One region of the Pseudocolwellia antarctica genome, then DNA from elsewhere that is predicted to be linked to it. Evidence: predicted binding sites of a transcription regulator. Region 1 holds the regulator's gene; each other region holds the start of a gene.

The links. Region 1 encodes FNR, which switches genes on or off when oxygen is low (the NO sensors DNR and NnrR bind a similar motif). Its sites were predicted from a motif close to TTGATCTAGATCAA; they were not measured.
Region 2: ACPUVN_RS16830 (YdcH family protein) is a predicted target of FNR. The motif match lies at 5,150-5,163, and genes of this name have one in related genera.
Region 3: ACPUVN_RS19480 (GbsR/MarR family transcriptional regulator) is a predicted target of FNR. The motif match lies at 2,120-2,133, and genes of this name have one in related genera.

Annotation. Positions count from the first base shown of each region.
Region 1 is NZ_CP187926.1:1,250,107-1,260,229, forward strand. It holds gene ACPUVN_RS05445 (DUF6701 domain-containing protein) at 1-2,837, shown strand, start outside; gene uspE (universal stress protein UspE) at 2,956-3,885, opposite strand; gene fnr (fumarate/nitrate reduction transcriptional regulator Fnr) at 3,959-4,687, opposite strand; gene ACPUVN_RS05460 (sulfite exporter TauE/SafE family protein) at 4,754-5,413, opposite strand; partial or broken gene ccoS (cbb3-type cytochrome oxidase assembly protein CcoS) at 5,413-5,677, opposite strand; gene ACPUVN_RS05470 (heavy metal translocating P-type ATPase) at 5,681-8,131, opposite strand; gene ACPUVN_RS05475 (FixH family protein) at 8,265-8,756, opposite strand; gene ccoP (cytochrome-c oxidase, cbb3-type subunit III) at 8,906-9,880, opposite strand; gene ACPUVN_RS05485 (cbb3-type cytochrome oxidase subunit 3) at 9,880-10,077, opposite strand; gene ccoO (cytochrome-c oxidase, cbb3-type subunit II) at 10,083-10,123, opposite strand, start outside.
Region 2 is NZ_CP187926.1:3,885,592-3,895,714, reverse strand. It holds gene ACPUVN_RS16855 (STAS/SEC14 domain-containing protein) at 1-318, opposite strand, end outside; gene ACPUVN_RS16850 (DPP IV N-terminal domain-containing protein) at 501-2,786, shown strand; gene minC (septum site-determining protein MinC) at 2,983-3,696, shown strand; gene minD (septum site-determining protein MinD) at 3,718-4,530, shown strand; gene minE (cell division topological specificity factor MinE) at 4,533-4,793, shown strand; gene ACPUVN_RS16830 (YdcH family protein) at 5,227-5,478, shown strand; gene arfA (alternative ribosome rescue factor ArfA) at 5,578-5,775, opposite strand; gene fre (NAD(P)H-flavin reductase) at 5,908-6,603, opposite strand; gene ubiD (4-hydroxy-3-polyprenylbenzoate decarboxylase) at 6,685-8,178, opposite strand; gene rho (transcription termination factor Rho) at 8,263-9,522, opposite strand; gene rhlB (ATP-dependent RNA helicase RhlB) at 9,779-10,123, shown strand, end outside.
Region 3 is NZ_CP187926.1:4,484,705-4,494,827, reverse strand. It holds gene ACPUVN_RS19485 (TonB-dependent receptor plug domain-containing protein) at 1-1,933, opposite strand, end outside; gene ACPUVN_RS19480 (GbsR/MarR family transcriptional regulator) at 2,183-2,728, shown strand; gene ACPUVN_RS19475 (cytochrome ubiquinol oxidase subunit I) at 2,859-4,223, shown strand; gene cydB (cytochrome d ubiquinol oxidase subunit II) at 4,223-5,221, shown strand; gene hisD (histidinol dehydrogenase) at 5,464-6,738, shown strand; gene ACPUVN_RS19460 (tRNA (adenine(22)-N(1))-methyltransferase) at 6,749-7,471, opposite strand; cobalamin riboswitch at 7,607-7,793, shown strand; gene ACPUVN_RS19455 (cobaltochelatase subunit CobN) at 7,967-10,123, shown strand, end outside.

The sequences.
Region 1 (10,123 bases):
AGATAAATACCACTACTGAAGCTTTAGCAATTCATGCTGCTTGGTTAGCTGATGGTTCACCATCAACTGGTTTAATCGATAATGGGAAGTATAATGTTGAGGCAAGTGGTTCAAGTACTGTAGATCGTATTGATTTTGGTGGCTCAGAACATGATTTTACAGGTACTTTAGCGTACCCAGGTAATAGTAATGGTGTAAATGGCAGCAATTTTGTTGTATATACTTCGGGAATACTTAGTTTACCCGCAGGCGATTACACCATTTATGTAGAGAGTGATGATGGATTTAGTTTTGTTATGGATACTATTGCTGGTGATAGTGTTTCATTCAACAAATTTGGTAGTTCAAACAGTGGCGATGCTAATAAGTTGAGATTTGAGAATCCTACTGGCAACTCTAATACAGGTGGTTCTTTTACTTTAAGTCAATATTCCTCTTTTGATATAGCTGCTATGTTTTTTGAACGAGGCGGTGGAGATTATTTAGAAATCTCTATTTCTAATGATATACGTACTTCTGCGGCACCTTCGGGTTATGAAATTCTTAGTGCTGGCGCTCTTAATGGTAAAGTTCAATTTGGAGGTTGTTTAATCGACCATTATGAGATTATTCATGACGGTCAAGGTTTAACCTGTGCAGTTGAGCCAGTCACCATAAAAGCTTGTATGAATAGTGATTGTTCAACGTTAAGCTCTGATGAGATAACACTTGATTTGCAAGCCACTAACACATCTACCACGACGACTAAAAAATCTGTAACCTTTATTGGTAGTACTGATCTTGTTGGTGTTAACTTTAGTCATACGATTGCTGAAACCCTTAGTTTATCTCTCGCTAATGCAACAGTCATAGCAACAGAGCCTCTTGTTTGTGATGATAGTAGCGGTGCAAGTTGTAATATAGTCTTCTCAGATACTGGCTTTATTTTTGGAAATGACAATAACAGCTCGCCAATTATACCGACACAACTTTCGGGTAAGCCATCAGATACAGGTTTTAATGCGGAAAACTTATTTATACAAGCAGTAAGAACTGATGATAATACAGGTTCATGTACTGGCGTTTTTCCTGATGGTGGAGATGTTCCTATTAACCTTTCATACACTTGTCATGGTGATAGCAGTGCATGTACGAGTAATTTAGAGCTTACCAACAATGCCACACCGAAAAGTATTACAACAAACGTAACCGAACAGTCTTTACGTTTTGATAGTAACTCTACCGCTTATTTTACGCTTAATTACCCTGATGCAGGTAAGCTTACTATTAACGCACAAAAAGATATTGATGTTGATGGTTTAGGAGATATTAAAAGCTTCAATTCATCATCAAATGCTTTTGTTGTTCGTCCCTTTGGTGTTCAATTAGACTTCAGCCAAGATACGAATAGTGCTAATGCATTAGCTTCTAGCACATCAGAAAGTGACTTCAAAAAAGCAGGTGAAACTTTTTCATTAAGAGCTATAGCGAAACAATGGGTTGCAGGTCAAGATGTCGATAATGACGGGGTTCCTGATTTTTTTGCAGGTAGCTTTACCGACTTAAGCGCTAATGCCATTGCTAATCATTTTGATAATGAACAATTAAGTGTAATCAGAACCTTATTTTTACCTGATCCTACAACGGCAAATGTTGGTGCTCTCACAACTGAAACAAGTAACACTTTTAATGGCAGTATTTTAGATAATAATTACAACTTCTCGGAAGTAGGGATTATTCATCTATCTGCATCATTGACTGATAGTGACTATATTGGTGGTGGCGATATACAAGGCTACATTGCGAATGTTGGGCGTTTTACTCCTGCTTATTTTATTCAAACGGTTGATAGTCATGGTAGTTTGAATGGTAACCATGGACCCGATGCTGCTTGTATTATTAATGACTGGGCATATTCTGGTCAAGAAACTGATAGTGATGGCAGCATAAGGTATGACTCATTATCAGCTCCTAAGGCTTTAATAACAGCTTACAATGCAGCAGGCAATATTACAGAAAACTATACAGCATCAGGCTTTATGAAACTGGAAGCAGCTGATGTCACTATAGATGAACCAAAGGAAGATTTTGAGAAACCTCGTATTACTCCTGACGTTATCGATGAAAAAGTTAACATAGCATCTCAGATGAGTGAAGGTGATTTGTCTTCAACAGTTGATGCAGGTGTATTAAGTTATGAATTTAATTTAACAGATAACTTTATTTATGAGCATAACGAACATTCATTATATGCTCCTTTTCCTGCAAAAATACCTTTCGTGGTTAGCCAAGTAGAGGATGAAGATGGTATTAATTTATATAGTGGCTCTGACGTTAGTATCATGGCTACAGAATTAATTTTAACTGAAGGTGTTGAAGTACTATTTGGTCGCTGGAAAATTGAAAATAGCTTTGGGCCAGAAACTTCAAACTTATTAATGCCAATGTCTGTTGAAGAATATAATGGCACTGCATTTATTACTAACGTTGAAGAAAGTTGTATTAACGGAACGTTAGGTAATAAGTTCACATCAGGAGCTGTTGGAAGTGGAGGTTTATCTGTATGGGATTATCGCTTGGTAGATATTAATACTAGCGATAATTTACTCACCAGCGATAGTAATGCAAGTGTAAGTGCTGATAATACTTTTGAAAACGGTATTTACCGAGAGTTCTTTTTATCCGCGCCATTGGGAAATAAACAAGGTTCGCTTAACGTCGAATATCAAGTACCGCCATGGCTTCAGTTTGATTGGGATGGCGATGGTACACATGACAACAATCCTTTTGCCACAGCAACGTTTGGAGTCTTCAGAGGCAACGATAGAATAATATATATACGAGAAGTTTTTAATTAATTTGGTTAATACATTCAGGTAATAAGGGGATGTAACAAGAAGAGGTCATATTATTAATGCTAAAACAGATTAAGTAAATTTAACCTGTTTTAGCCTAGCGGTAGTTAAATGTGAGCCGTTATTGAGCTAGAGGTGAAACATAACCATCAGGCTTTAAGGCTAAAACATCACAGTTTAAACGATCAAGTACATGCTCAGCAGTATTACCAATTAACGTAGCTGACAATCCAGTTCTTCCTATTGTGCCTAAAATCACTAATTCAGCATCAATTTCGTTGGCAACGTCTTCAATAACGTCTTCAGGCAAACCTTCTTCAATATGTGTTTTATCTTCGGCTATATTGTATTTCTCACAATGTGAAGCCATGGCTTTTTGATGATGAGTTAACATACCTGTATTGTATTCGTTGGCATTAAATTCAGGGATTTCTATAGCTATATTGATCGGTGTGCCAGGGAATGAATTGACCAAATGAACATTTGCATTAATAGTTTTAGCTAATGCGTTAGCATGATCTGTTATTTTGTGATTAAGTGAACGATGCTCTTCTTCATCACTACCTGCATTAATTGCTGCAAGAATATTACCTTTTTCAGGCCACAAGTGATCTTTCACTAATAAAACAGGACACGGGCACTTTCTAAGAATATGCCAATCGGTAGGAGTGAAGATAACCGACTTCAACTTATCGTGCTCGTGAGTACCTTTAATAACAATATCGTGTTTATGCTCTAGCACTTCATTGATAATTGATTCAAAAGGGCGGTTGTGCCACACAACTTTGGTATGAATGGTTAGACCGTGCGTGTTTAAATCGCTAACCAGTTTATTTATCCACTCATGGCGATCATCTATAACCGTTTGGCGCATAGATTCGCGTTCATCGCTAGACAGCATAGTTGTCATCTCATAAGAGAAGTCGAATATAGATAAGAACGCCGTTATAGTCGCATTAGTATGTTGAGCAAGTTCAATGCTGCGTTTTAATGCTTTTTGATCGTCAGTGGTAGGGTCAATAACCGTAAGTATATTTTGATATTGATTCATAATAATAACTCCAAATTCTCTACTTTACTCATTATAAGTATAGGGTAAGTTTGATATTTTTTATTGTTTGAAATCAATCTACTTTCAATTGAGCAATTTCTTTCAAGCCATCAGCATCTTTAATGGTAATTAACTTTCCTTCAACACCAATTAATTCATTCTTATTAAAACGATTGAGTAAACGACTAATGGTTTCAACAGTAAGACCAATATAATTGCCAATATCACTTCGCGTCATCGTTAAACGAAACTCTGATGGTGAAAAACCACGCTTTTGAAATCTACTACTTAAAGTGCTGATGAAAGTCGCTAAGCGTTGTTCTGCATTTTTATGATTAAGTAACATAAGCATTTCTTGATCTGAACAGATCTCCATACTCATCATTCTTAACATTTGCTTTTTCAGCTTAGGCATATCATTTGAAAGTTCATCTAAGGTGTTATAGGGAATTTCACATACCATTGAGGTTTCTAGTGCAGAAGCAAAACTAGGATGTTCTGAGTTAGCAATAGCGTCAAAACCAAGCAAATCACCAGCTAAGTGAAAGCCTGTTATTTGTTGATCACCTTTCTCATCTATTTTATATGTTTTGAATGTACCTGAGCGAACAGCGTATAACGACTTCATTTCATCGCCACTTTGAAAAAGCTTCTCGCCTTTATGGATAGGTTTTTTGCGGTCAATAATGTTGTCGAGAGAATTTAATTCTTCTTCATTCAAAGAAAAAGGGAGGCATAACTCACTAATACTACAATTCTGACAGTGAATATGTGATTTGAACGCAGGCTGCTTACTTTCCATGTGTATCCATATTTAATACATGATTAAGATCAAATGATATTAGAACAGGGCAAAATATGCAATCGGTTAACGTAATAGATACAAACTATAAACACCATAAAAGATAAGGCTTAACGCCATAAACTTTCTAAATGTAGGATGGATAAGCAGAGTTTTAGCTTTTATAAAACTGTACGACATAATAAGTAAAGCGGGTAAAGTGCCTAAACCAAAAAATGTCATGATTAAAGCCCCTTTAGTCACATCACCACTCGCTAATGACCAAGTCAGCATCGAGTAGATTAATCCACAAGGTAGCCAACCCCATAAAGCACCTAAGCCGAGTGCTTTAGCTGGAGAGTTTACAGGGATAAGTTGTTTTGAATAAGGTGATAAATAACGCCAAATAAACTTACCTAAACGCTCAATTCTGTATAACCACATTAACCATTTGCCAATATATAAACCTAAAAATATCAGAAATATGGCTGATACCATACGCAAACCACTTAAAGGCACACCTATGTTTTTTGCAGCTACTGAGCCAGTAAAGCCAACAATAGCGCCAATAAGCGAGTAAGAAAGTATTCTGCCAAGGTTATAACAAATAACTAATAGAGTTTTCGAGTATGACGAGTCTTTAGGTAAAGCCGAGGTTAACATAGAGGTGATGCCACCACACATGCCTAAACAGTGCCCTGAGCCCAATATACCAATAACAAATGCTGAAAAGTAATCAATATCCATTAATTATCTTTTGATTGCTTATCTGGGCTTTGAGAGGATGTTGTGTTATTTACTGACGCTTGTTCTGCTGTTTGTAAATCTGATGAGTTGCTTTTTGTAATGCTTTCATCAGAACTGTTTTCTTTTTCGTCATCAAATAAAATGCTCAGACCTTGCTTCTCAAGATCATCAAACTGTTCTGTTTTAACTGCCCAGAAAAAAAAGGTAAAGACCGATAGCGGTTAAAAGTACGGCAATAGGAATTAATACGTAAATTATGCTCATTGATTATCTCTTATCGCTAGTTTCATGTTTTTTACTTAATAAGCGCAGTGAGTTAGTCACTACTAATATAGAACTTGCCGACATACCAATAACAGCCATATAAGGTGTAATGTAGCCTGACATAGCAAGTGGTAATACGATGGCATTATAGCCGAAAGCCCATAAATAGTTTTGCCAAATAATTCGCTTGGTTTTAACTGCAATAGCTTTCAATGAAGTGATATTACTTAAGTTGCTGTTAAGGAGAATAATATCAGCACCATTTTTAGCAATATCAGTGCCACTACCCATAGCTATAGAGATATGAGCTGCACCAAATACAGGAGTATCGTTAACGCCATCACCCACCATAGCAACTACATGATTACTCTGTTTTGCTTTTAATAATTCAACTTTGTTTTCAGCACTTAAATTACTATGAATTTCTGATAGCTGTAAAACCTTTTGCGTTTTTTCACAGCCAGTTTGATTATCGCCTGACAACATAAGTGTTGAAATTTTTTGCTTATGCAGCTGACTAATTAATTCTGGAGCGTTGTTTCTGATGTTATCGTCTAAATAAAATGCTGCAATTAGGCGATTATTCTCCACAAGTACACACTGAGCTGTCATTACATTTTTGAGCTTATCGGCTTCTGACGCCGTTAAATTTTCTAACAACCAGCTAGGGCGTCCTATTTGGTAAGCTTTATCTTGATAAATACCTGAAACACCTGAGCTAGCAGTAACTTTTATTTGCGTAACATTAAGTGAGAAATCTCGATACTGCACAAAAGCCTTGGCAATAGGATGTTCAGAATGTGACTCTAAACCAGCAGCTAATGCGAGTACTTGTTCTTTATTCATGTCCTGAACAAATAACTCAATATTACTCACAGTAAACTCGCCTGTGGTTAACGTACCTGTTTTATCAAAAGCGAAGCAATTAACATTAGGTAATGTTTCCATTACATGAGCTGACTTTATCAAAATGCCTTTGTTATTGAGTGTTACCGTTGCACACGTTAATGCGGTTGGTGTTGCTAACGATAAAGCACAAGGGCAGGTTGCTACTAATACTGAAAGGGTGATCCAAAAGGCTTCTTCAGGATGATGAATATTCCAATAAATAGCGGTGGCGATAGACGTTAGCAAAATAGTCGCAACAAAGTACTGGGCGATCTTATCTGATAATTTAGCTAACCTGGGTTTATGGGCTTGAGATGATTCACTTAAACGTATCATCTGGTTTAAAAACGAATGTTGGTTCTCTTTTTTTACTTCAACAGTCATGTTGCCATCACCATTAATTGTGCCTGCTAATACGGTATCGCCAACGTTTTTAGCCACAGGCGTTTGTTCACCTGAAAGCATCGACTCATTAATATGACTCGTTCCTGAAATAATAATACCGTCAGCAGGAACTGTTTCTCCAGGTTTTACTAATACTAAATCAAATTTCTTTAAATGCTTTGCTGCAATAAGTTCTTCTTGCTGAGCTGCATCAGTATTAGCGTCGTTCAACGTTAACTTAGTGGCTGTCATCGGCATAAGTTTTAGCAAATTTGCCGAAACATGTGAGGCGCGCATTCTTGCTCTGAACTCTAAGAATTTACCGATAAGTAACAAGAAAGTGAACATAGCAACAGACTCAAAATAAACTTCACCTTGTTGACTAACTGTTGCCCAAACACTGGCCGAAAAAGCCAGAGATATAGCTATAGATACAGGAACATCCATGGAAAGACGTTTCATTTTTAATGTGTTGATTGCGCTTCTATAAAATGGAAATGCACCATAAGTCACAATAGGTAGCGTTAATATCAAGCTAGCCCAGCGTAAATAAATTGAGTTGTATTCAGTCATGTCAGAAAATGCACCGAAGTATAATCCGACGGCAATCATCAGCACTTGCATCATTAAAATGCCCGAAACACCTAAGCGTTTGATGAATGATTTACTTTGCGCTTTATTTAATTCTTCAACTCGGCTGGCTTTGAAGGGAAGGGCTTTGTAGCCAATACTGTCGATACGTTTGAGGATATCACTTAATTTAACTTTTTCATCTTGCCATTTTACTGTTGCACGCTGCGTTGTCGCATTAACCGTTATAGAAAGAATACCGACAGTTTTCGATAACTGCATTTCGATTAGCCAAGCACAGGCAGCACAACTTATACCATCTATGGTAAGAATGGCTTCTTTGTATTCGTCGGTTTTGTAGGTGAATTCGTCTTGTAGGCTTTCATCATCTAACAGCATATTTCGTTTTAGCTGTTGTGGTATAAGCTGTTCACCTTTTTGTGCTGGCTCCGTTCTAAAACGGTAATAATCAGTTAATTTGTTTTCAACAATAACCATAGCAACGGCTTCACAACCATTACAACACATAGGTTGAGAAATATTGTCGATTTTAACTGATAAGTTTATCCCTTTAGGAATAATTTCACCGCAATGAAAACACAAAGATGACATAAGATTTTAACTTGTTTATATGATTAGCTATATGACGGTTAACTAGCTGTGTAACACTTGTTATAGATAAGCTGACAATTAATACCAGAGTGATTAGTTAATCTAGCAACTCTGATATTAATGATATTTTTACTTAACTGTCTTTAGGTGCTGGTTTAATAATGATGGCTGTAGGTTGTGGTAAATAAATGGTGTTTTGAATTTTCCATTTGTCATCAAATGTAGATAAGGTTACTTGCCATTTTCCTTTAACTTCTTGAGGAATATCTTCTCTGAAATTTCCGTCACCATCAGGCGTTAAGGTTAACGAAAAGTCTTTAAATTCTTGAGTAGGGTGATAGAAGTTAACATGTAAAAGAGAAAACTCTTTTTCTATACCCGTTGGTTTTATTACTAGCTCATGATCTTTTAACGTTAAAGAAAATTCCATGCCCAGTTTTTGCGCCAGTTTGATTTTACCCAATTCAAAATTAATGGCTTTACCTTTCTTATAATAATTACCTACAACAAGCGGATCAGGTTCATGGTTAGCAATTATATATGTACCAATACCAGCAACTACTGCGGTAAAAGGTAAGCCAAATACTAGATATGCCCATGGTTCTTTATACCAAGATGTACCCATTGTTACGCCTTTAATTAATAGAATGATAATTTTGCGCTATTATACGTTTTTATTACGTTTGAACCAATAAAATATGAAACAGTTTGTAATAAAAAAGCCTTATTAAAAAATTTAATAAGGCTTTATATTTTGTGTATTTATGTTTTTAGTTAGTCTTGAGAAAGACTGTAAACATAAGCACTTATCACGTGAACTTTTTCTTCACCTAAAATAGCTTCCCATGCTGGCATTACACCTGCACGACCATTTTTGATAGATGATTCAATAGCACGTTTAGAAGCACCGTATAACCAAACATCATCTGTAAGATTAGGTGCGCCTAAAGGAATACCCATTGCTAAGCTGCCTTTACCATCTGGACCATGACATGCTGCACACATTTGGAATTTAGACTCACCAGCTGCTTTAAGGTCAGGGTCAACTTCTCTGCCGCTTAAACTTATTACATAAGCTGCAACTTCTTTAACGCCTTTGTCGCCGCCAAGTGCTGTTTCCCAAGCCATCATTCCGTTCGCTTTTCTACCATGTAAAATAGTATTTTTAATCGCTTCAGGTGAACCGCCATATAACCAATCTTTATCAGTAAGGTCAGGGAAGCCAGTTGTACCACCTGCATTTGAACCATGACATTGTGAACAGTTTTGTAAAAACAAACGTTGCCCAACTTTCAATGCTTCTTTATCAGCTGCTAATTCAGGAATACTACGTGCAGCATAAGCTTCAAAGATAGGACCATACTTTAGGTCAGCAGCATGAACTTCACGATCATACTGAACTAAAACGTTTGAACCTTCTTTTAGGTACTCAGCTGTTTTAGCTTTAGATTCTTCAAGGTTTAAAATACCTTGGTTAGAACTCTGCCAGCCTAAAAGACCTTGCCAATTACCTAAACCAGGGTAAAGCAATAAATAACCAAAACCCCAAATAATTGTTGCTAAGAAAAACGTACTCCACCATTTAGGAAGAGGGTTGTTTAATTCTTCAATGCCATCAAAAGTGTGTCCCATTGACTCACCTTCAGGAACACCAGCAAAGTTCTTTAAACACATACGTAAAACAAGGTACATAAATACCAGTGTGCCTAGGGAAAGAACTGAAACCCATATACTCCAAAAGCTAGACATTAATCTTTGTCTCCTGCTTGTTTACTGAAATCATCTTGGTTAGATACATTTTTTTCAGAGCTATCTTCTTCAAAAATAGAATTAGCAGCATCTTCAAATGCAGATTTTCTTGTTTTGCTGTATGACCAAACCACTATGATGATAAATAGTGCCAAAATTAGTAGGGCAAATGCCCCTCGAAGCGTTCCGTAATCCATATCCATTATCTCAGTGCATGACCAAGAGACTGAAGATAAGCAACAA
Region 2 (10,123 bases), 1.9 Mb from region 1:
AAAGCGCTCTATTAACTGATTTGGATTAAGCTTATTAAAATTTAATCGCCATTTTAATAAGCTACTATCACTAATAACCGCTAAGCGATTAATGCCATTATGATATGCCATGTATTGTTTAAATTGACCTAATAAAGACAGTATCATCCAGCCCGTTAAATCATCATCAAAATCTAGAAAAACATTCACTTCTGCAAAGCTTTCTAAAATGCTTTGAACTTGAGGTATAAATATATTATTGAAGTCGTCTTGAGTAAACGTTCCATGTATTTCTGTAATAATAATATTGCTGTGGCTTTTATGTTGTCTAACTAACATCTTACTTCCTTGTAATTACGCGACGCAGTCTAGCTTAAATAAAGAACAATTGTTAATATTTTTCTTACATTAATAAGCATAAAAATTTCATGTGAAATAAACCTCCATTTATCATCATTTTATTTTAGAATAGACTCAGGCTATTTGCCTCAAAATACGTATTAAAAATATAAGGCTCTTTTATGTTAAAAAACATAACCGCAATTTTCCTGGTAAGTTTATTTCCAAACGCGCTTATCGCAGCACCACTTGAATTAACGACAGAAGACTATCAACAAGCTGAAAAACAACTGTATCAACACACTAAAAAATTAGTTACTGGTACAGTAGAACAACCTTTTTGGCATAACGACCAATTATTTTATAAATCTCGCACAAAGCAGGGTGATCAATTTTTTGAAGTTAATCCTGAAACAAAACAGAAGAAACTCGCCTTTAATCATGAAAAACTCGCACAAGCGGTTTCAAAAATCACTGACACTGAAGTAGATGCATACACACTTCCTTTTAGTCGCTTTGACCTAGTTGATACAAACAACATAAACTTCAAAATTGAAGGGAAAAGTTATCTTTGTAATTTAGAAGATTACTTATGCACAATTAACTCAGCAGAAAAACATGCAGATGAAATGCTATCTCCTAATGGGCAATTAGCTGTATTTATACGTGATCACAACTTGTGGTTACGTAATATCAATAGCGATAAAGAAACCCAATTAACTCAAGATGGTATTAAAGACTTTGGTTACGGCACTAACAACGCGGGCTGGATACGTAAAGATACGCCTGTTGTAAAATGGTCGCCAGACTCAACTAAGCTAACCACTTTTAAGCACGACAGTAGAAATGTAGGCGATATGGCGCTTGTTTCCACTACTGTTGGCCACCCAACAATAGATCAATGGAAATACCCATTACCTGGTGATGAGCATATATTTGCAATACACCGTGTGGTTATTGACGTAGAAAAACGTAAAGTTATTCCCCTTGATATGCCAGCTGATGCACATCGTTCATCAATCACAGATCATGTTGCAGGAAATAACGGTGAATTACTTGATATAGACTGGGCACACGATAGTAAGAGCTTCGCTTTTGTATCTTCAAGTAGAGATCATAAAACAGCAACCCTAAAAGTTGCTGATGCAAATAACGGTAACGTTAAAACTATTTATTCAGAAGTTGAAGAAAGCTTTTTTGAATCAGGCGTTAGTGCAATTAGTTGGAAATACCTTGATAAAACCAATGAATTTATTTGGTTTTCGCAGCGTACTGATTGGGGTCACTTTTACTTAATAGATGGCGCTACAGGTAAAGTTAAACATGCAATAACCCAAGGTGATTGGACGGTTCTTGAGCTACTTAGTGTAGACGAAAAAACAGATACACTTTATTTTACAGGTGCTGGTCGTGAAGGTGGTGATCCTTACTTTAATTACCTTTACAGTGTAAATAAAAGTGGTAAAAAACTTAAATTACTTACGCCTGAAAGAAAACATCATCTGATCACAATGAGCGATGACAGCCGTTACTTTTTAGATCGATTTTCAACACCTGATGAAGCTGAAGTGAGTGTAGTACGTAATACAAAAACTCATACTAGCTTTAACGTAGAAAAAATGGACATCAGCCAACTAACGGCTACAGGCTGGAAACCACCTACACCATTTATTGTTAAAGATCGTGATAACAACCACGATATATACGGCTTACTTTATAAGCCAAGTAACTTCGACAAAAATAAAACCTATCCTGTTGTTAACTACATTTACCCTGGCCCACAAGTGGGTAGTATTCGTGGTAGACATTTCAGATCAGCGCGCGGCGACAACCAAGCCTTAGCTGAACTTGGCTTTATTGTTGTTGAAATTGACGCATTAGGTACACCTGGTCGTTCAAAAAGCTTCCATGAGTTTTATTATGGAAACATGGGCGATAGCGGTTTACCCGATCAAGTTGCAGCAATTAAACAGCTCGCGAAAAAGCATAAATGGATCGATATTGACCATGTAGGTATTTGGGGACATTCAGGCGGTGGATTTGCATCAACTAAAGCGATGTTTAGCTATCCTGACTTTTACAAAGTTGCGGTTTCGGAAGCCGGTAATCACGACAACCGTAACTATGCTGATGAATGGGGTGAAAAATACCATGGTTTATTAGTAAATAGTGATAACGGCGAAACCAATTACGACAGCCAAGCAAACCAATTATTTGCTGATAAACTTAAAGGTAAATTAATGTTAGTACATGGCACGTTAGATACTAACGTAACGCCATTTAATACCTTAATGGTTGTTGATGCATTGATAGATGCCAATAAAGATTTTGATCTGCTAATGTTGCCTAACAGAGGTCATGGTTTTGCTCGTGAACCTTATATGGTTCGTAAACGTTGGGATTATTTTGTTACACATTTATTGGGTAAAAAACCACCAAAAGAGTTTAAATTTAGTCCAAAAGGTTAATAATACCCCTCATAAAGTTAAAGGGAGTTAACAACTCCCTTTCATTCATTATTTTCAAGCTGTTTATTTCATATAAAGATCAGGTGTACACTACATTCTGCTTGTGATCAGCACCTGATACTAATATGCTATCTAACACTTTTTTTCATACGTTTTTCGTCGTTAGAAAATACATAACAAAAGGAAACCACTGTTCATGCCTGAACAGGAAATAGAACTTAAGGGAACCAACTTTACCCTTTCAGTGATCCAAATTGAAAATAACGATTTAACGTTATTAGACGCTCAATTAAAAAGTAAAATTGCGCAAGCTCCTCAATTTTTCAATTGTGCTCCCGTTGTTGTTGATATAAAAGCACTTGAAAGCTTTACTGATTTTGTAAATCTTAAACAAATTATTGAGAACAATAACTTCGTACTCGTCGGTATTTGTGGACATTCTTCGCTAGAACAAAAGAAAGCGGTACAAGAAGCGGGTTTAGCCATAGTTAACAAAGGTTCTGTACAAAAAGTAGCAAAATCTCCTGCAGAAGCAGTTAAAACTGAAGTTCAAGCTCCAGTTGAAACGACAGTTATTGAGAATGTTCCGACCAAGGTTGTTAAAGGTCAAATTCGTTCTGGTCAGCAGATTTATGCTAAAAATACAGATCTTATTATTATGGGCTCTGTAGGCAATGGCGCTGAAGTTATCGCCGATGGAAATATTCATGTATATGGCACAATTAGAGGTCGAGCAATAGCTGGAGCAAGTGGACAAAGTGAAAGCAAAATATTTTGTCAAAACTTACAAGCTGAACTTGTGTCTATCGCTGGTGTTTACATGCTAAATGAACAATTGAATGAGCATGCAAACTTACCGCAATGCATCCAAGTTGAAGACCAAAAAATCATATTTAATCAATTAAACTAGAAAACATAAGAAGGGAAAATAATGGCTAAGGTTATCGTTGTGACCTCAGGTAAAGGCGGGGTTGGTAAAACAACTTCTAGTGCTGCTATTGGTACAGGTCTCGCATTAAAGGGATTTAAAACCGTAATTATCGATTTTGATATTGGATTACGTAATTTAGATTTAATTATGGGTTGTGAGCGTAGAGTTGTTTACGACTTTGTTAATGTTATTAAAGGTGAAGCTACACTTAACCAAGCGTTAATTAAAGATAAACGCACACCTAACTTATCAATATTGCCAGCATCACAAACTCGCGATAAAGACGCTTTGAATAAAGAAGGCGTTCAAAAAGTATTAGATGACCTTGCTGAAGCTGGTTTTGAATACATAGTATGTGATTCGCCAGCAGGTATTGAAACAGGCGCAATTATGGCGCTGTATTTCGCAGATGAAGCCATAGTAACAACAAACCCAGAAGTATCATCAGTTCGAGATTCTGATCGTATTTTAGGTATGTTAGCCAGCAAGTCACAACGTGCTGAACAAGGTAAAGAACCTGTTAAAGAACATTTATTATTAACTCGTTACAATCCAGAACGTGTTACACGCGGTGACATGTTAAGTGTAGAAGATGTATTAGATATTTTAGCTATTCCGCTATTAGGTGTAATTCCTGAATCGCCAGCGGTGTTAAAAGCGTCTAACTCGGGTTCTCCTGTAATATTAGATACAGAAAGTGATGCTGGCCTTGCATATGACGATGCAGTTTCTCGTTTGATTGGTGAAAAAGTTGACTTTCGCTTTATAGAGGAAGAAAAGAAAAGCTTATTACGCCGATTATTTGGAGGTTAATGATGTCACTTTTAGATTACTTTAGAAGTAAAAAACCAGCACAAACCGCCCAAACAGCTAAAGAAAGGCTACAAATTATTGTTGCTCACGAACGTGGACAACGTAATAGCCCTGATTATTTACCTGCGATGAAGCAAGATATTATTGATGTTATTCGTCGATATGTTCCTATTGATTCCGACCAGGTAACCGTTAATTTAGACAATAAAAATGATAATTTGAGTGTATTAGAACTTAATATTACCTTGCCTGATGAGAAATAAACGTTAGGCGTAAGAATCTAATATTAGCTAAAGTTAAAGAGGAGTTATGCCAATGGTCTAACTCCTTTTTTATGCTCAAAAGAAATTATTTCAGTGAAACTAATGCTAAATAACCTGAATTATGGATAAGCTATATACGTCAATACCATGATTTTTGTGAGCATCTGCGTTAAATTTGTGACTAATAACCCGTTATTAGATACACAAATCTGCCTTGATCTTCTCAAAACTTATGATATTGAAAAAAATCATCTACATTATATTTTTATTTGATTAAGTGATTGATAAGTAATACTTATCGTTATTTTTCGACCATCAGTTATCCAGAACTCAGGTTAAATATAACATTAGAAATGTTGACCCAGATCAATATCCAACTAACACAAAGGAATACACTGAATACAAGAGAATATTAGCTGAACAAGGAAATATTATGATGTTACAAAAACACGACCTACACCACGAATTCCCTGAATATAGTGAAGAAATTCATCATCTAAAAATGACAGACAATCATTTTGCTAAACTTTTCAAAGAATATCATGAAATAAATAATGTGGTTTTGAAGATTGAACAATGTGTTGAAAACACAAGTGATGATTTCTTAGAACAACAAAAAATAAAACGTTTAAGCTTAAAAGATGCACTGTTTGGTATCATTAAAAAAGAGCAGGCATCAGCTTAAATCAATCATATAAAGAGCTGAGAGACTAGTGCCTTAGCAAGAGCCTTTCAATATGAAGTTAAAAAGAGTCTTATTTAATAACAACTTAGCTTAAAGTAATTAAGCAGCTATTAAATAAGACTCTTGGCCTTTATTAGAGAACTTGTTTTTACGTTGGTAAGAACCTTTACCTTTTTTCGCTTGAACAATTTGTTGTTTGTATAATTTAGAGGTAACCATAGCCGCTAAAAAGTTATCTTTAATAGTGCCTCGTCCTAACTCTACTTGAGCTTTATTGGTTTGTTTTTTATTTTTCATTTCTCTTCTCTTCTCTTCTCTTTAGTTTTAATTTCACACAAAAAATGCGCACGTAATAACCCGTGTTATTACGCGCGCATTCTAGGCGTATATTTTTAAAAAAGCTATTAACTTTATTATATATATTTAAAATTAAATGTAAGCGAAAGCATCCGCAAACATGCTGTCTTGATTAACGCCAAGCGCAACAAAATCATCTCTTACAACGCCTACCATTTCAAAACGACCTGCCAAGTAAATATCATAATCAGCTAGGTTTTTAATGTCTTGCATTACAATCTTGTGAACCATGCCTACTTTACCATCCCAATCATCATGTGGAGTTTCAACTACAGGGTGAAATTCACCTTCAGCTAATTTGGCAATAATGTCAGCCGATTCTTGTAATTCATAACAAGCACTTGGTTCACGTAGTCCCCAATACACAATCACTTTTCTATTTGATTGTTCTTGAGATAAATATTCAAACATAGATTTAATGTAAGAAAAGCCTGTACCACCAGCAATAAGCAATAATGGTTTAGTACTTTCTTCACGCAGTTGAGCATTACCTAATGGTATTTCAATTGTTACTTCTGCATTGTTTTTAATATGTTCAATAACTTGCATAGGGTAACTATCAGCAGAGAAAGCTCCAATTTGTAATTCAATCAAGCCGTTATTCGGCGAGCTTGCTATTGAAAACGGGCGTTTATCTTCATTATTCAAAACAAAATTTAAATATTGTCCTGGCATAAAATTTACAGCTTGTTCAGGCTTTAACAAAACCTTATATACATAAGGAGTAAGCGCTTCTAATGACGCGACCTGACACTTAATTACATTCATTTTTTAACCTTAACCACTTAAAATGCTTATCTCATTTTTAATAAAATAAGCATAGAATCTATAAAGAGTGACGTTTGTCACTTATGCGTTTTTATCTTCATTTTTATCGTCGAATATATTTAACTCATCCCATAAGCTATCTACTTCGTCTTTAATTTCTTCGGTCATCACAATAGGTTCACCCCATTCGCGATTTGTTTCACCAGGCCATTTATTCGTAGCATCTAAGCCCATTTTAGAGCCTAAGCCTGACACAGGAGAAGCAAAATCTAAATAATCGATTGGTGTGTTCTCTATTAATACAGTGTCACGACTTGGATCCATACGTGTAGTCATTGCCCAAATCACATCTTTCCAATCACGCGCATTAATATCATCATCACATACAATCACAAACTTTGTGTACATGAACTGACGTAAGAAAGACCAAACGCCCATCATTACGCGTTTTGCATGTCCTGCATATTGTTTCTTAATTGTTACTACCGCTAAACGATAAGAACAACCTTCTGGTGGTAAGTAGAAATCTTGTATTTCAGGAAATTGCTTTTGCAAAATAGGGACAAAAACCTCATTCAGCGCAACACCTAAAATTGCTGGCTCATCAGGCGGTCTTCCCGTGTAAGTACTATGGTAAATTGGATCTTTACGATGAGTAATATGAGTTACCGTAAATACAGGGAAATTATCCACTTCATTATAGTAACCTGTATGATCGCCATAAGGTCCTTCAGGTGCCATTTCATCAGGGTCTAAATAACCTTCAAGTACAATTTCAGCCGTTGCAGGTACTTCTAAATTATTACTAATACATTGTGTGACTTCAGTTTTACTACCACGTAATAATCCAGCAAAAGCATATTCAGATAAAGTATCTGGTACTGGAGTTACAGCACCTAAAATAGTGGCTGGATCAGCTCCTAAAGCAACAGACACTGGAAATTTTTCACCTGGATGCTCTTGTTTCCATTCTTGAAAATCTAACGCTCCACCACGATGAGATAACCAACGCATGATCAATTTATTTTTAGACAATAGTTGTTGGCGGTAAATACCTAAGTTTTGACGCTCTTTATGAGGACCGCGTGTAACCGTTAATCCCCAAGTAATAAGAGGCGCAACATCGCCAGGCCAACAAGTTTGAATAGGTAAACTTGTTAAATCTACATCATCACCTTCAATTACAATTTGCTGACAAAGGGCTTTTTTAACCACTTTAACCGGCATATTTAATACTTGTTTATATACAGGTATTTTAGATAATGCGTCGCGAAAACCTTTTGGTGGCTCTGGCTCTTTCAACATTGCCAATAATTTACCAACATCGCGTAAAGCATCAACATTAGGCTGACCCATAGCTAAAGCAACACGCTCTGGAGTACCAAACAAGTTAGTTAATACAGGAACGGTATGACCAATAGGGTTTTCAAATAATAAGGCTGGACCACCTAAACGTAGTGTTCTATCACTTATCTCAGTCATCGCTAGTTCGGTCGATATCGGTTGAGATATACGTTTAAGTTGGCCTATTTTTTCTAATTGCGCCATAAAATCACGCAAGTCACTGTATTTCATAGAATAAACTTATATTAAAATTATTGTGATTTAAAAACGAAAACGCCAGCAATGAATGCTGGCGTAATGAACAAATATGAAAGGTTATTTTCTCTTCATTGAATCGAAAAATTCATTATTTGTTTTAGTCATCGCTAGATTATCAATCATGAATTCCATCGCATCTATTTCGCCCATTTCATGAACGATTTTACGTAAGATCCACATTTTTTGTAATTCCTCTGGCTTAGTTAATAATTCTTCACGACGAGTACCACTGCGGTTAAAGTGAATAGCAGGGAATACACGTTTCTCAGCAATTTTACGAGAAAGATGTAATTCCATATTACCTGTACCTTTAAACTCTTCGTAAATAACTTCGTCCATTTTTGAACCCGTATCTACAAGAGCAGTAGCAATAATAGTTAAACTACCACCTTCTTCAATTTTACGTGCTGCACCAAAGAAACGTTTCGGACGATGTAATGCATTAGCATCAACACCACCTGTTAAGATTTTACCTGAAGATGGAATTACCGTGTTATAAGCACGAGCTAAACGTGTAATTGAATCAAGTAAAATAACAACATCTTTCTTGTGTTCAACTAAACGCTTGGCTTTTTCAATTACCATTTCAGCTACTTGAACGTGACGACTTGCTGGTTCATCAAAAGTTGAAGCAATAACTTCACCTTTAACTAAGCGTCTCATTTCTGTTACTTCTTCTGGGCGCTCATCAATAAGCAAAACCATTAATTCACAGTCTGGATTATTGTGTGCAATACTTTGGGCAATATTTTGTAATAAAAGCGTTTTACCTGCTTTTGGTGGAGCAACGATTAGTCCACGTTGTCCTTTACCTATTGGAGACGCTAAATCTAAAACACGCGCAGTGATATCTTCCGTAGAACCATTTCCTCGTTCCATAACTAAACGGTCGATTGGGTGTATAGGCGTTAGGTTTTCAAAAAGAATTTTATTGCGAGAGTTTTCTGGGCGGTCTGAGTTAACTTCGTTAACTTTTAAAAGGGCAAAATAACGTTCGCCATCTTTAGGAGGTCTTATCTTTCCGTGAATACTATCCCCCGTGCGCATACTAAAACGTCTAATTTGACTAGGTGATACATATATATCATCTGGTCCTGCCAAATAAGATGAATCTGATGAACGTAAAAACCCGAAACCATCCTGTAGTATTTCTAAAACACCACCGCCGAAAATATCTTCACCGCCTTTAGCGTGTGCTTTTAATATAGCGAAAATAATGTCTTGTTTACGAGTACGAGCTAAATGCTCTAATTTCATTTCTTCAGCTAACTTAACTAGTTCGCTGATTGATTTTTCTTTAAGTTCGGTAAGGTTCATATTGGAGGTTCTTAAATATGTTTACGTTGTGATACAAAAATTATTTTTTGATAAACGATTTGGGTTGGAGGTTAGATTTTTCAGGTATTCTGAGAACTAAATTTAGCACTAAAATATAAATAGGTAAAGAAAGATCCTATGGATCAAGCTAATATTTAAGATATTGACATATAAAAACGAATATTTTCGCTTTTTTATCACTTTAAACGCTTTAATATCATTTTTTATTAATGAGGTAACCTGTTAAGCTAGCGCCATGAAAAAAACACACTTATCAGAAATAAAGTTCTCAGAACTTGATCTTGCGCCGCAAGTTATAGAAGGCCTCAATCAAATGGGGTTTGAATACTGCACATCCATACAAGCTAAATCGCTACCTATATTGGTTAAAGGTACTGACATTGCTGGGCAAGCACAAACAGGCGAAGGTAAAACAATTGCCTTTTTAGCCGCAACATTTCACACCTTGCTTACTAATCCAAAACCAGAACATAATCAGCCGCGTGCATTGATCATGGCACCTACTCGTGAACTTGCTATTCAAATTCACAGAGATGCTATTGAAATGGCAAAAGCGAGTGGTTTACGTGTTTCTGTAGTT
Region 3 (10,123 bases), 1.3 Mb from region 1:
CACCCGTTGCTTCTAATGCCGCTGATGCCTCTGCGTTAAATGCTACATCATCTGCATTAAGTAAGCTTCCTAAGGTAATTCTGTCGTCAATTTCTACACGGTAAGCATCAATGGTTACTGATATTTCATCAGATACTGTGATCACTGCACCTAAACTAAAGTTTTTCGACGTTTCTAAATCTAAACCATCAACACCTAATGCCGCAGGAAATGCAGAACCGGCTGTTGCTGTAAACGATGGTAATAAAACACCACCATCACCTAAGTTAGCCGTAAAAGCAGTGTAAGCACTTTGTTGAAGCGACGGCGCTCTAAACCCCGTAGAAACAGCACTACGAAGTGAAAAGTTTTCAGTAACGTTAAAACGTGTTGATACTTTACCAATTAACTTATCACCTGAATCAGAGAAGTCTTCATAACGAAGTGCTGCGCCAATATTCCAGTCTTCCATTAATTGCGCTTCAGCATCTACATAAAATGCATAGCTGTGTCTGCCTGCTTCACTCGCTGCATCAGGTCTTAAACCTGGGTAAGCTTGAAAACCACATTCAGCAAAAACTGAATCATCAATTACCGAAGGAAACGCTACGTCTTGATTAGCAATCCCACAAGCGTAAGAGGCTTCTTCACCAGGAACAATTGAGTAGTTTTCATCACGATACTCAGCACCAAAAGCAAGATAAAGAGGTTCATCCCAGCCTAAATCAATTAAGCCAGTAACATCAGCATTAACCGTTAATTGGTCGTATCTGAAACCACCTGAATAACCAGAAGTTGGCCCTGCGTTAGCTGCAATGTCAGTGTCTGTAGCATCTGGGTTTTCACTTAAGTATTCAGCTGCGTAAGAAGCATTAATAGTGTTTGCTGAATGGAAGTCATAATCATTTTGACCATAAGTTGCTGAAACATCGTAATCCCACTCATCATTTATTTCACCGCGAACACCTATGGCTGTTGAAAGATCTTCTGCTTCGTTGTCTATTCTAGGTAAGAAACCATCGGCATAAACTTGCGGTACGTTTTTAACTGCATCGCCAAAATCACGATAAAAACCGTTACCTAATGCCGTACGATTTGAAAAACCACCAAAAGCGTATAATTCCATATTACCTACTGGGATCATGGCATTATAAAAAACCGACGTAAATTCTGAAGCCGAGTTACCTTGGATCCAACGAACATCGTCAGACAATTCGCCAGCAAGCACTGTTGAACTTCCACCTGTATCTCGTTCAGCTCGGTTAGTACCGTCTGCGTCACGATATTCAGCTGAAAGGTTTATAAAACCACCTTCAGTGCCAATATCAAAACCTGTGTTTAAACCAAAAGATATTGTATCGCCATCGCCCTCACCTGTTGAGCCAGCTTGAACAAAACCTGTTGTTTCATTAGTTGAGTTTTTTAGTTCTAAGTTAATAACACCTGCAATAGCATCAGAACCATATTGAGCCGCAGCACCATCACGTAAAATTTGTACATTTTTAAGTGCAGTCATTGGAATAGAGTTCATATCTGTTCCCGCTGCGCCAGCACCAACAGTTCCGTTTAAGCCAAAAATAGCTTGGTTATGACGACGTTTACCATTAATTAACACTAAGGTTTGATCTGGTTGAAGACCGCGTAAAGTTGCAGGTCTAAATAAATCAGAACCATCTGAAACTTGTGTACGGCTAAAGTTAAACGATGGTGCACTGGCTTGTAAACTTTGACCTAACTCGCTAAAGCCACCTTTTGTTAGTGATTCAGCGGTAATAATATCAATAGGAGAAGTCGATTCTGTAGCCGTACGTGTTGATACTCTAGAACCTAAAATAGCGATTTTTTCTACATCTTCATTTGTTTTCACTTCTGCAGTTTCAGCAAGTGCAGGTAAACCAACAAATAAAGTACTTAATGCGATAGAAATGGCATGTAAATGGAATTGTTTTTTCATGTTGATACTCTTTAGTTTGAGTTTAATTTATTTTATTTTTTAATGTTTTTATTGCCTGTATTCTAACCACTGCACCTTAGTGATGCAAAAAATATGTCATGCCTGCTTATATAAAAAACGTCTAGCTAAGGTCAAATAATTTAACTATGTAATAAAAAATAAACGCATAAAAAGATCAAATAAATATTGATTTAAATCAATAAAGGTTTAAACTTTCAGAAATTACTGAAACTTCAGAAATAACAAATTATGATAATAACAGATAAAATAGAATCGTTTGTAATGCATTGCGGAGAAATGGGCAGTCGTTGGGGTTTTAACCGAACCGTTGGCCAAATGTATGGTTTGCTTGTGATAAGCAAAGAGCCATTAAGCGCAATACAAATTTCTGAAGCGTTAAATATTTCTCGTGGCAATGTCAGCATGGGTATTAAAGAACTGCAATCATGGCGACTTGTTCAAGTTCAACATAAGCCAAAAGATCGCAAAGAATATTACTCTCCTGCCGGTTCTATTTGGGAAATGGCGATTCGTGTATTTGAAGAGCGCCGCAAACGTGAAGTTGACCCAACCCTGTCTTTATTACGCGATAATTTATTGAACGAACCTGCTAATGAAGAAGAGCAATATGCTCAAGTAAAAATGCATGAAATACATGAATTGCTTGAAACCATTACCCATTGGGCAAGTGAACTTCAAAGTATGAGTCCTGACAAATTAAATACCTTGATGAAGCTTGGCGCTGGGGTAAGTAAAGTAATTGATATTAAAGACAAATTACTGAAGAACAATTAACGATACTTTATAAGCACAACCAATCAGCTCAACCTCACTTATCGCTATTGGCTACCAAGCCATAGCGATCTTTTTAAACATGTTTTAACAACAGCCCACAGCGTGCTGCATAGGGCTAATGGAGTAAAAAATGTTAGATACCTTGATTTTATCTCGCATTCAATTTGCGACTAATATCAGTTTTCATATTCTGTTTCCAGTTATCACTATCGCCTTAAGTTGGTTCTTACTTTTTTTCAAAGTACGATATGTCCAAACTAATGATCCGGTATGGATGCGAGCTTATCGTTTTTGGGTAAAAATATTTGCCTTAACTTTCGCTCTTGGCGTTGTAAGTGGCATTACCATGTCGTTCCAGTTTGGTACTAATTGGCCAAAATTTATGGAAACTGTCGGTAATATTGCAGGTCCATTATTAGGTTATGAAGTGCTAACAGCCTTCTTTTTAGAAGCTGGCTTTTTAGGCATTATGCTATTCGGTATTAATCGCGTATCGCCATTAGTGCATACCCTTTCAACCTTTATCGTTGCTTTTGGTACCACATTATCGGCTTTTTGGATCTTAGCGCTTAACTCTTGGATGCATACACCGCAAGGTTACGAAATGCGTGATGGTGTTGCTTTTCCTGTTGATTGGTTAGCGATAATTTTTAATCCATCATTTCCGTATCGCTTTACCCACATGCTTATTGCTTCGGGCTTAACCGCTGCTTTTTTAATTGCAGGTATTAGTGCCTATCGTTTATTAAAAGGTGACGACAAACGAGCACCTAAACTGACCTTAAAAATAGCTTTAACCGTGGCGGCTATTTTAGCGCCAACACAAGCATTAGTGGGTGACTTTCACGGCCTAAATACCCTAGAACATCAACCACAAAAAGTTGCGGCAATGGAAGGCATTTGGCATACAGAAAAAGGCGCACCTTTGTTACTTTTCGCCTTACCGGATGCTGCAGCAAAAACTAACCATTTTGAAATAGGCATTCCAAATATGGCGAGCCTTATTTTAACGCATGACTTAAATGGTGAGATAAAAGGTCTAAACGAATTTGAAGGTAATCACCCGCCTGTTATGCCTGTGTTTTTCGCTTTCAGGATTATGGTTGGTCTCGGCTTTCTGATGTTATTTGTAGCATGGACTGGACGTATTCAACTCTGGCGTAAGAAGGAGTTATCTCCTTGGGTATTAAAAACCTTACTGTTTATGACATTCTCAGGCTGGGTTGCGACATTAGCTGGCTGGTATGTAACAGAAATAGGACGCCAACCTTGGTTAGTTACCGGTGTATTAAGTGTTAAAGATGCAGCAACAGATATAGCGCCTTCAAATGTAGGTTTATCATTAATCTTATATTTAATCTTGTACACGGTGTTAATGATTGCTTACTTACATACCATTTTCACTATGGCAGGTAGAGCGGTTGAAATTGAAGAAATCAGCGATGATGAAATCACCAAACCCATTATCACATCAGCAATAGAAGGACTCAAATAATGTTTGAAGCTAACACACTAGCCGTAATATTTGTCGCTTTGATGGGACTTTCAATTCTTCTTTACGCCATTTTAGACGGCTACGATTTAGGCGTAGGTATTTTACTTCCTCTTAAACAAGAAGATAACAGCGATACCATGATCGCCTCTATCGGTCCTTTTTGGGATGCTAACGAAACTTGGTTAGTTTTGGCTATAGGCTTGCTACTAATCGCTTTTCCTGCTGCTCATAGTTATATATTTAAAGAGCTGTATTTACCGACTGCTGTTCTATTGATTAGTTTAGTGCTGCGAGGAGTCGCTTTCGATTTTAGAGCTAAAGCCGCATTCAGCCACAAACCTACATGGAACAAAGTGTTTAAAATGGGATCGTTACTCGCCTCTATGAGCCAAGGCTATATGCTCGGCATGTATGTAATGGGTTTTGAAAGCACATTTGCTGCCTACAGCTTTAGTTTACTCAGTGCTTTAGGTGTTGCCGCGGCTTACAGTTACATTGGTGCTTGTTGGTTAATAATGAAAACCGAAGGCGATTTACAAGTGCAAGCTGTTGCTTGGGCTAAAAAGTCGGGTTTAATTTGTTTCATTGGTATATTAGCTGTATCAGCTATCAATCCAATTATTAACCCTAATGTATTTGATCGTTGGTTTGAAACGCCTAACATGTTGCTACTTTTGCCTTTACCTTTAATCTGTTTTGGATTGTTTGTTTACAGCTTTTTTGTACTTAAAAAACTACCTGCTAAAAATGACAAAGGCTGCTGGATACCTTTCACCGCAGCATCAACAATATTTTTACTGTGTTTTATCGGTTTAGGTTTCAGCTTCTTTCCTTACATAGTGCCTAACAAATTGACGATTTGGGAAGCAGCTTCAGCACCAGAATCATTAAGCTTTATTTTATGGGGCGCTATTATTGTTGTTCCTGTGATCTTCAGCTACACCGCATTTTCATATCGCGTGTTTTGGGGCAAGGTACAAGAATTGAGATACCATTAAAAAATAAAATCAAATAACCCTATCTAGTTAAGGTTAAGTAAGGAGTAAGTCGTTTTTTAATGACTTACTCCTTTTTTTTCATCTTTAATTATCACAACTCCCCCCTTCTTTACAATCATTTCAGCACAAGGTTAATTTGAACAAATTATTGCATTCAATGTTATTTTTACGTAGGATAAATTAACTATAAAAACATATCATTATAACATAACTTACTTACCCCAAAATTTGAGAGATTGAGCATGATTAAATACATCAAAAAAGGAAAACAAGAAGAAGAAAAAAAGGATTTTTTACAATCAGTTAAAACAACTGTTGAAAATATTATTGAAGATATCGAAACAGATGGCGACAAAGCTGTAGCTAAATATTCAGAGACTTTTGATAAGTGGAAGCCTGAGTCATTTAGAATAACAAAAGAAGAAATAGCAGCTTGTTACGCTGAACTTGATGATAGTGTTATAGAAGATATTAAATGGGCACAAGAGCAAGTACGTAACTTTGCCCAAGTGCAACGTGATTCAATGAAAGACGTTGAAGTAGAAACAATACCAGGCGTTATTTTAGGTCATAAACATATTCCTATGGAAAGTGTAGGTTGTTATGTACCAGGTGGTAAATATCCTTTAGTTGCGTCAGCACACATGAGTGTTGTTACCGCAAAAGTTGCCGGTGTAAAACGCGTTATCGCTGCTGCTCCTCCATTTGACGGTAAGCCATCGCCAGCGATTGTTGTTGCTATGGATCTCGCTGGTGCTGACGAAATATATTGTTTTGGTGGCGTACAAGCTATCGCGGCAATGGCGATTGGTACAGAAACTATTGCCCCTGTAGATATGATTGTGGGTCCAGGTAACGCTTTTGTTGCTGAAGCTAAACGTCAACTATTTGGTCGTGTAGGTATCGATTTATTTGCAGGTCCAACTGAAACATTGGTTATTGCAGACGACAGTGTTGATGGTGAATTATGTGCGGCTGATTTATTAGGTCAAGCTGAACATGGTCCTACATCTCCTGCTATTTTATTAACCAATAGTGAAAAGCTAGCTCATGAAACGATTGCAGAAGTAGAACGACAGTTAACTATTTTACCAACAGCAGAAGTTGCTGGTGCCGCTTGGAAAGATCATGGCGAAGTTATCGTATGTGACACTTACGAAGAAATGATTAAGGTTGCTAACGACTTAGCTTTTGAACATGTTCAAATAATGACAAGCAATGTGCCTTATTTTAAAGAAAACATGCGTAACTTTGGTGCCCTATTTTTAGGACCAGAAACCAATGTATCTTATGGCGATAAATGTATTGGTACCAATCATACCTTACCTACACGCAAAGCAGCACGTTATACAGGTGGTTTATGGGTTGGTAAATTTATTAAAACTTGTACCTTCCAAAAAGTAACAGAAGAAGCATCTGTGGTTGTTGGTGAGTATTGTTCAAGACTTTGTGCGGTTGAAGGCTTTGCTGGTCATAAAGAACAAGCCGACATACGTTTAAGAAGATATAAAAAATAAACACGACTGCTTAAATTAGCACTTGCTTATAAGCATCTATAATATGTTCAACATTATGGATGCTTCCTTGCTGCATTCGTTGATAATGCCTTAACGTTTTACTTAAATATTTTTTAACGGTTTGAGCTTGTTGCTCTGTATTGTATTCCCATAGTTCTTTCCCTACAGCATCTACATTACGATAATCGGCTTTCTTTGTTGAAACATAAATCACTTCGTAAAAACGCTTATTTTCTTCAACTAGTACTTCCTTTTTCAAACCAAAATCTAACTCGATTAAACGTTGTCGTAATGCAAATTGATGATGTACAGGACACAATAAAAAGTCGATATCTACACTTTGATGCTGTGCGTAAATAGCATTAATAAACTCCATCATTAAGTCACCTCCCACGCCAGCAATAATAACCAAAGGTTTACCTTTATATTGCGCTAAAGGCAACGTGGCTACATCAATACAGTGGGTTTTCCATGAAGCTATTTCTTTTGAAGGAGGGTAAAACTGTTCAAGCTTATTTTCTAGTTGCGCCATCAGTTCAGGCACAATATCTACAAAGTGAATTTGGCTCTTATTATTACTCTCACTTGCATTGAAGCTATCAGCATTACACCGAGCTAAACGAGATAATAAAGCAGCGCCCAAAAAACCATGATCACAGCAACAGTCCCAAATATGATCATATTCAGCAGTTACCATTTGCTCTATTTGTTTTAGTCTTTTACTGAGTTTCAACGTTCGAATATCGATTTTATGAGCAGATAGTCGGCATTGTATAGTGAATCAAGTCATACCAACAAGTGCTTATTAATTGAATTCATCCCCTATTAAACAAGGGTTTTATTGACATTAACCAAGGCAATCTGTAAAAAGGTCTTCGGTCTCTGCATGCTTACTTTATGGGTAAATAACTTATAGAAAATAGCATCATGGAATCCAGTGCTGATAATCTTAATTGCTTATAAATCTGGAGCTGTCCTCGCAACTGTATGTATTGTGAATAAAACATTTCAATCACGAATATAAGCCAGATACATGACGCAGATACCCACTGTTTTGAGCGAGAATACTCAATTTAGCACAGCAATTTTCTAGCCTTTTTTTATAGCTAGCTCTATTTTTTTGAAATAGGGTTCAGTTCGTTATTACGATGCTAGGCTAGCACTCAAATATACACGCGCTGTTCTTTATTTAATTCTCTCACTTATTTTTAATTTATTTTGAGAATTTATGCGCTTCCTAATCTTATCTTTACTCTTTATTAGTTCCATCTGCTCTGCGGTAGAAGATGACTATTTACTTGTACTCGCTTCACAACGTAACTCAGAAACTATCGCTGAAGCTGCTCGTTTATTTTATATCGAGCATCCTCAACACAAGCAATTAATGATCAAAGCACGTAGCGATGTGCAATTATGGGAACTATCACCCGAAGAGCGCTCCGCATTAATAACTAACAGCCGAGCTATTTTAGGTTTTGGCTTATACGGCGCTAGCGTGCCTAATTTAAAGTCATTACTCAGCCAATTCAAAAAGCCTAAGTTAGTCATTAACAGTGATCATCGACTGGTTATTCTAAGCCAATTCAGCACTTATCCTATATTCACTCATTCAAAAGAAATGCGTGAAATAACCAAAAACCAGCCAGGCGATAACTTCTCAGAAGATCTTCAACAGCAAATTACCCAATATCCAAACAAAGCAATATGGCTACAAACCAGAGGTTACTGGAAAGCAGGCGGAGCCAACAACAGCGCTGAAATGTTCGCGTCAATTTTTAATGCCTTAGGTGAAAACATAAACTTTGAAGCACCAGTACCAACACCTGAATTGCGTTGGGTTATTAATAACAACTTTTATAATCAACTCACCAACACCGAACTATCAAAGCTTAATCAACAACCTATTGTTGCCATTATTGATCACGCAGGTGGTGCACGCCCTGCAGATACTAAGCTACTACGCGAAATTTGTGATATCGCTACCAATCAATACAATAATCAATGTTTAGGTGCTATCGCCGCTTGGGGTAAAGCTGGTGTAGATGCAGTTAGACAACTGGTACCGATTAAAGAACGATTAAGCGCAGTGATCATGCTGCAAGATTTTGTTATTGGTGGTGGCGATGGTCGCTCAGAAGTTACAGAATTACTCACGCAACTTAATGTTCCTGTGATCAAAGCAATCAAACTACGCGACCGAACCGCTATTGAACGCCAGCTTTCATCAGACGGTTTAGCACAAGACAAAGTTTATTACCAAGTCGCAATGCCTGAACTACAAGGCGCTAGCCAACCTTTAGTAATAGCAACCGCAGGTGCTGCAAACGACGATCCGCTAACAGGTATTCGTGTACAAGGTGTTACCGCTGAAACAAGCTCGATTCATTCGTTATTAACGCGTACACAACGTTGGAACCAACTACAAACGAAAGATAATGCTGATAAAAAAGTCGCAATTATTTATTACAACCACCCTCCAGGGCGCCACAACATAGGTGCTGATAACTTAGACGTACCAGCATCGTTATGGCAAATATTAAATCAACTAAAAGCTGCAGGTTATAACACAGGTCAGTTACCAAAATCACAAGAAGAACTACTCGATATGATGCAAGCTCGCGGTGTTAATTTACCACGCGACTCTGGCGCTCTAGCAACCATGAGCCAACATATTGAACGCATGACAAGTGCAGAATATAGCAGATGGTTTAAAACCTTACCTGCTAGTGTTCAGCGCGAAATGGAACAAGGCCCATTTGGTTTATTACACGAGCAACTGACCGCAGCCATCAGCCAAAATAAAGGTAAGCTAGCCTCCGATGCGCTGCATCATACCGTGGAAGAAATGCATCATTTACTCGAAGGTGTTGATCACAAAGGTCGCACTCGTGCACTCGCTTTATTAGATCAGCTAGAAACTTGTTACTTAAACGTGATCAAAACACCAGAGCAACAAACCTGCATGGGTGAAGCACCGAATATTATTGATGCACTACAAAAAACAGGCATTGAAGGTTTAGGTGGTTGGGGTAAAGCCCCTGGTAAAGTCATGACCTTTAATGACGAGCTACTTTTACCCGGTTTAACCTTCGGCAATATATTTATTGGTCCACAACCACCAAGAGGTTGGGAGATTAACGAAGAGCTTTTACACGCGAATTTGGCTTTTCCACCACCACATCAATATTTAGCTTTTTATCATTTTTTACGTAATAAATTTAAGGCAGATGCTTTTGTACATTTAGGTCGTCATTCAACCTACGAATTTTTACCTCGTCGTTCAGTAGGTTTAGCACCAGACGATTACTCACGCATTATTGCAGGCGATGTACCGGGCGTTTATCCTTATATTGTTGATGGTGTAGGTGAGGGTATTCAAGCCAAG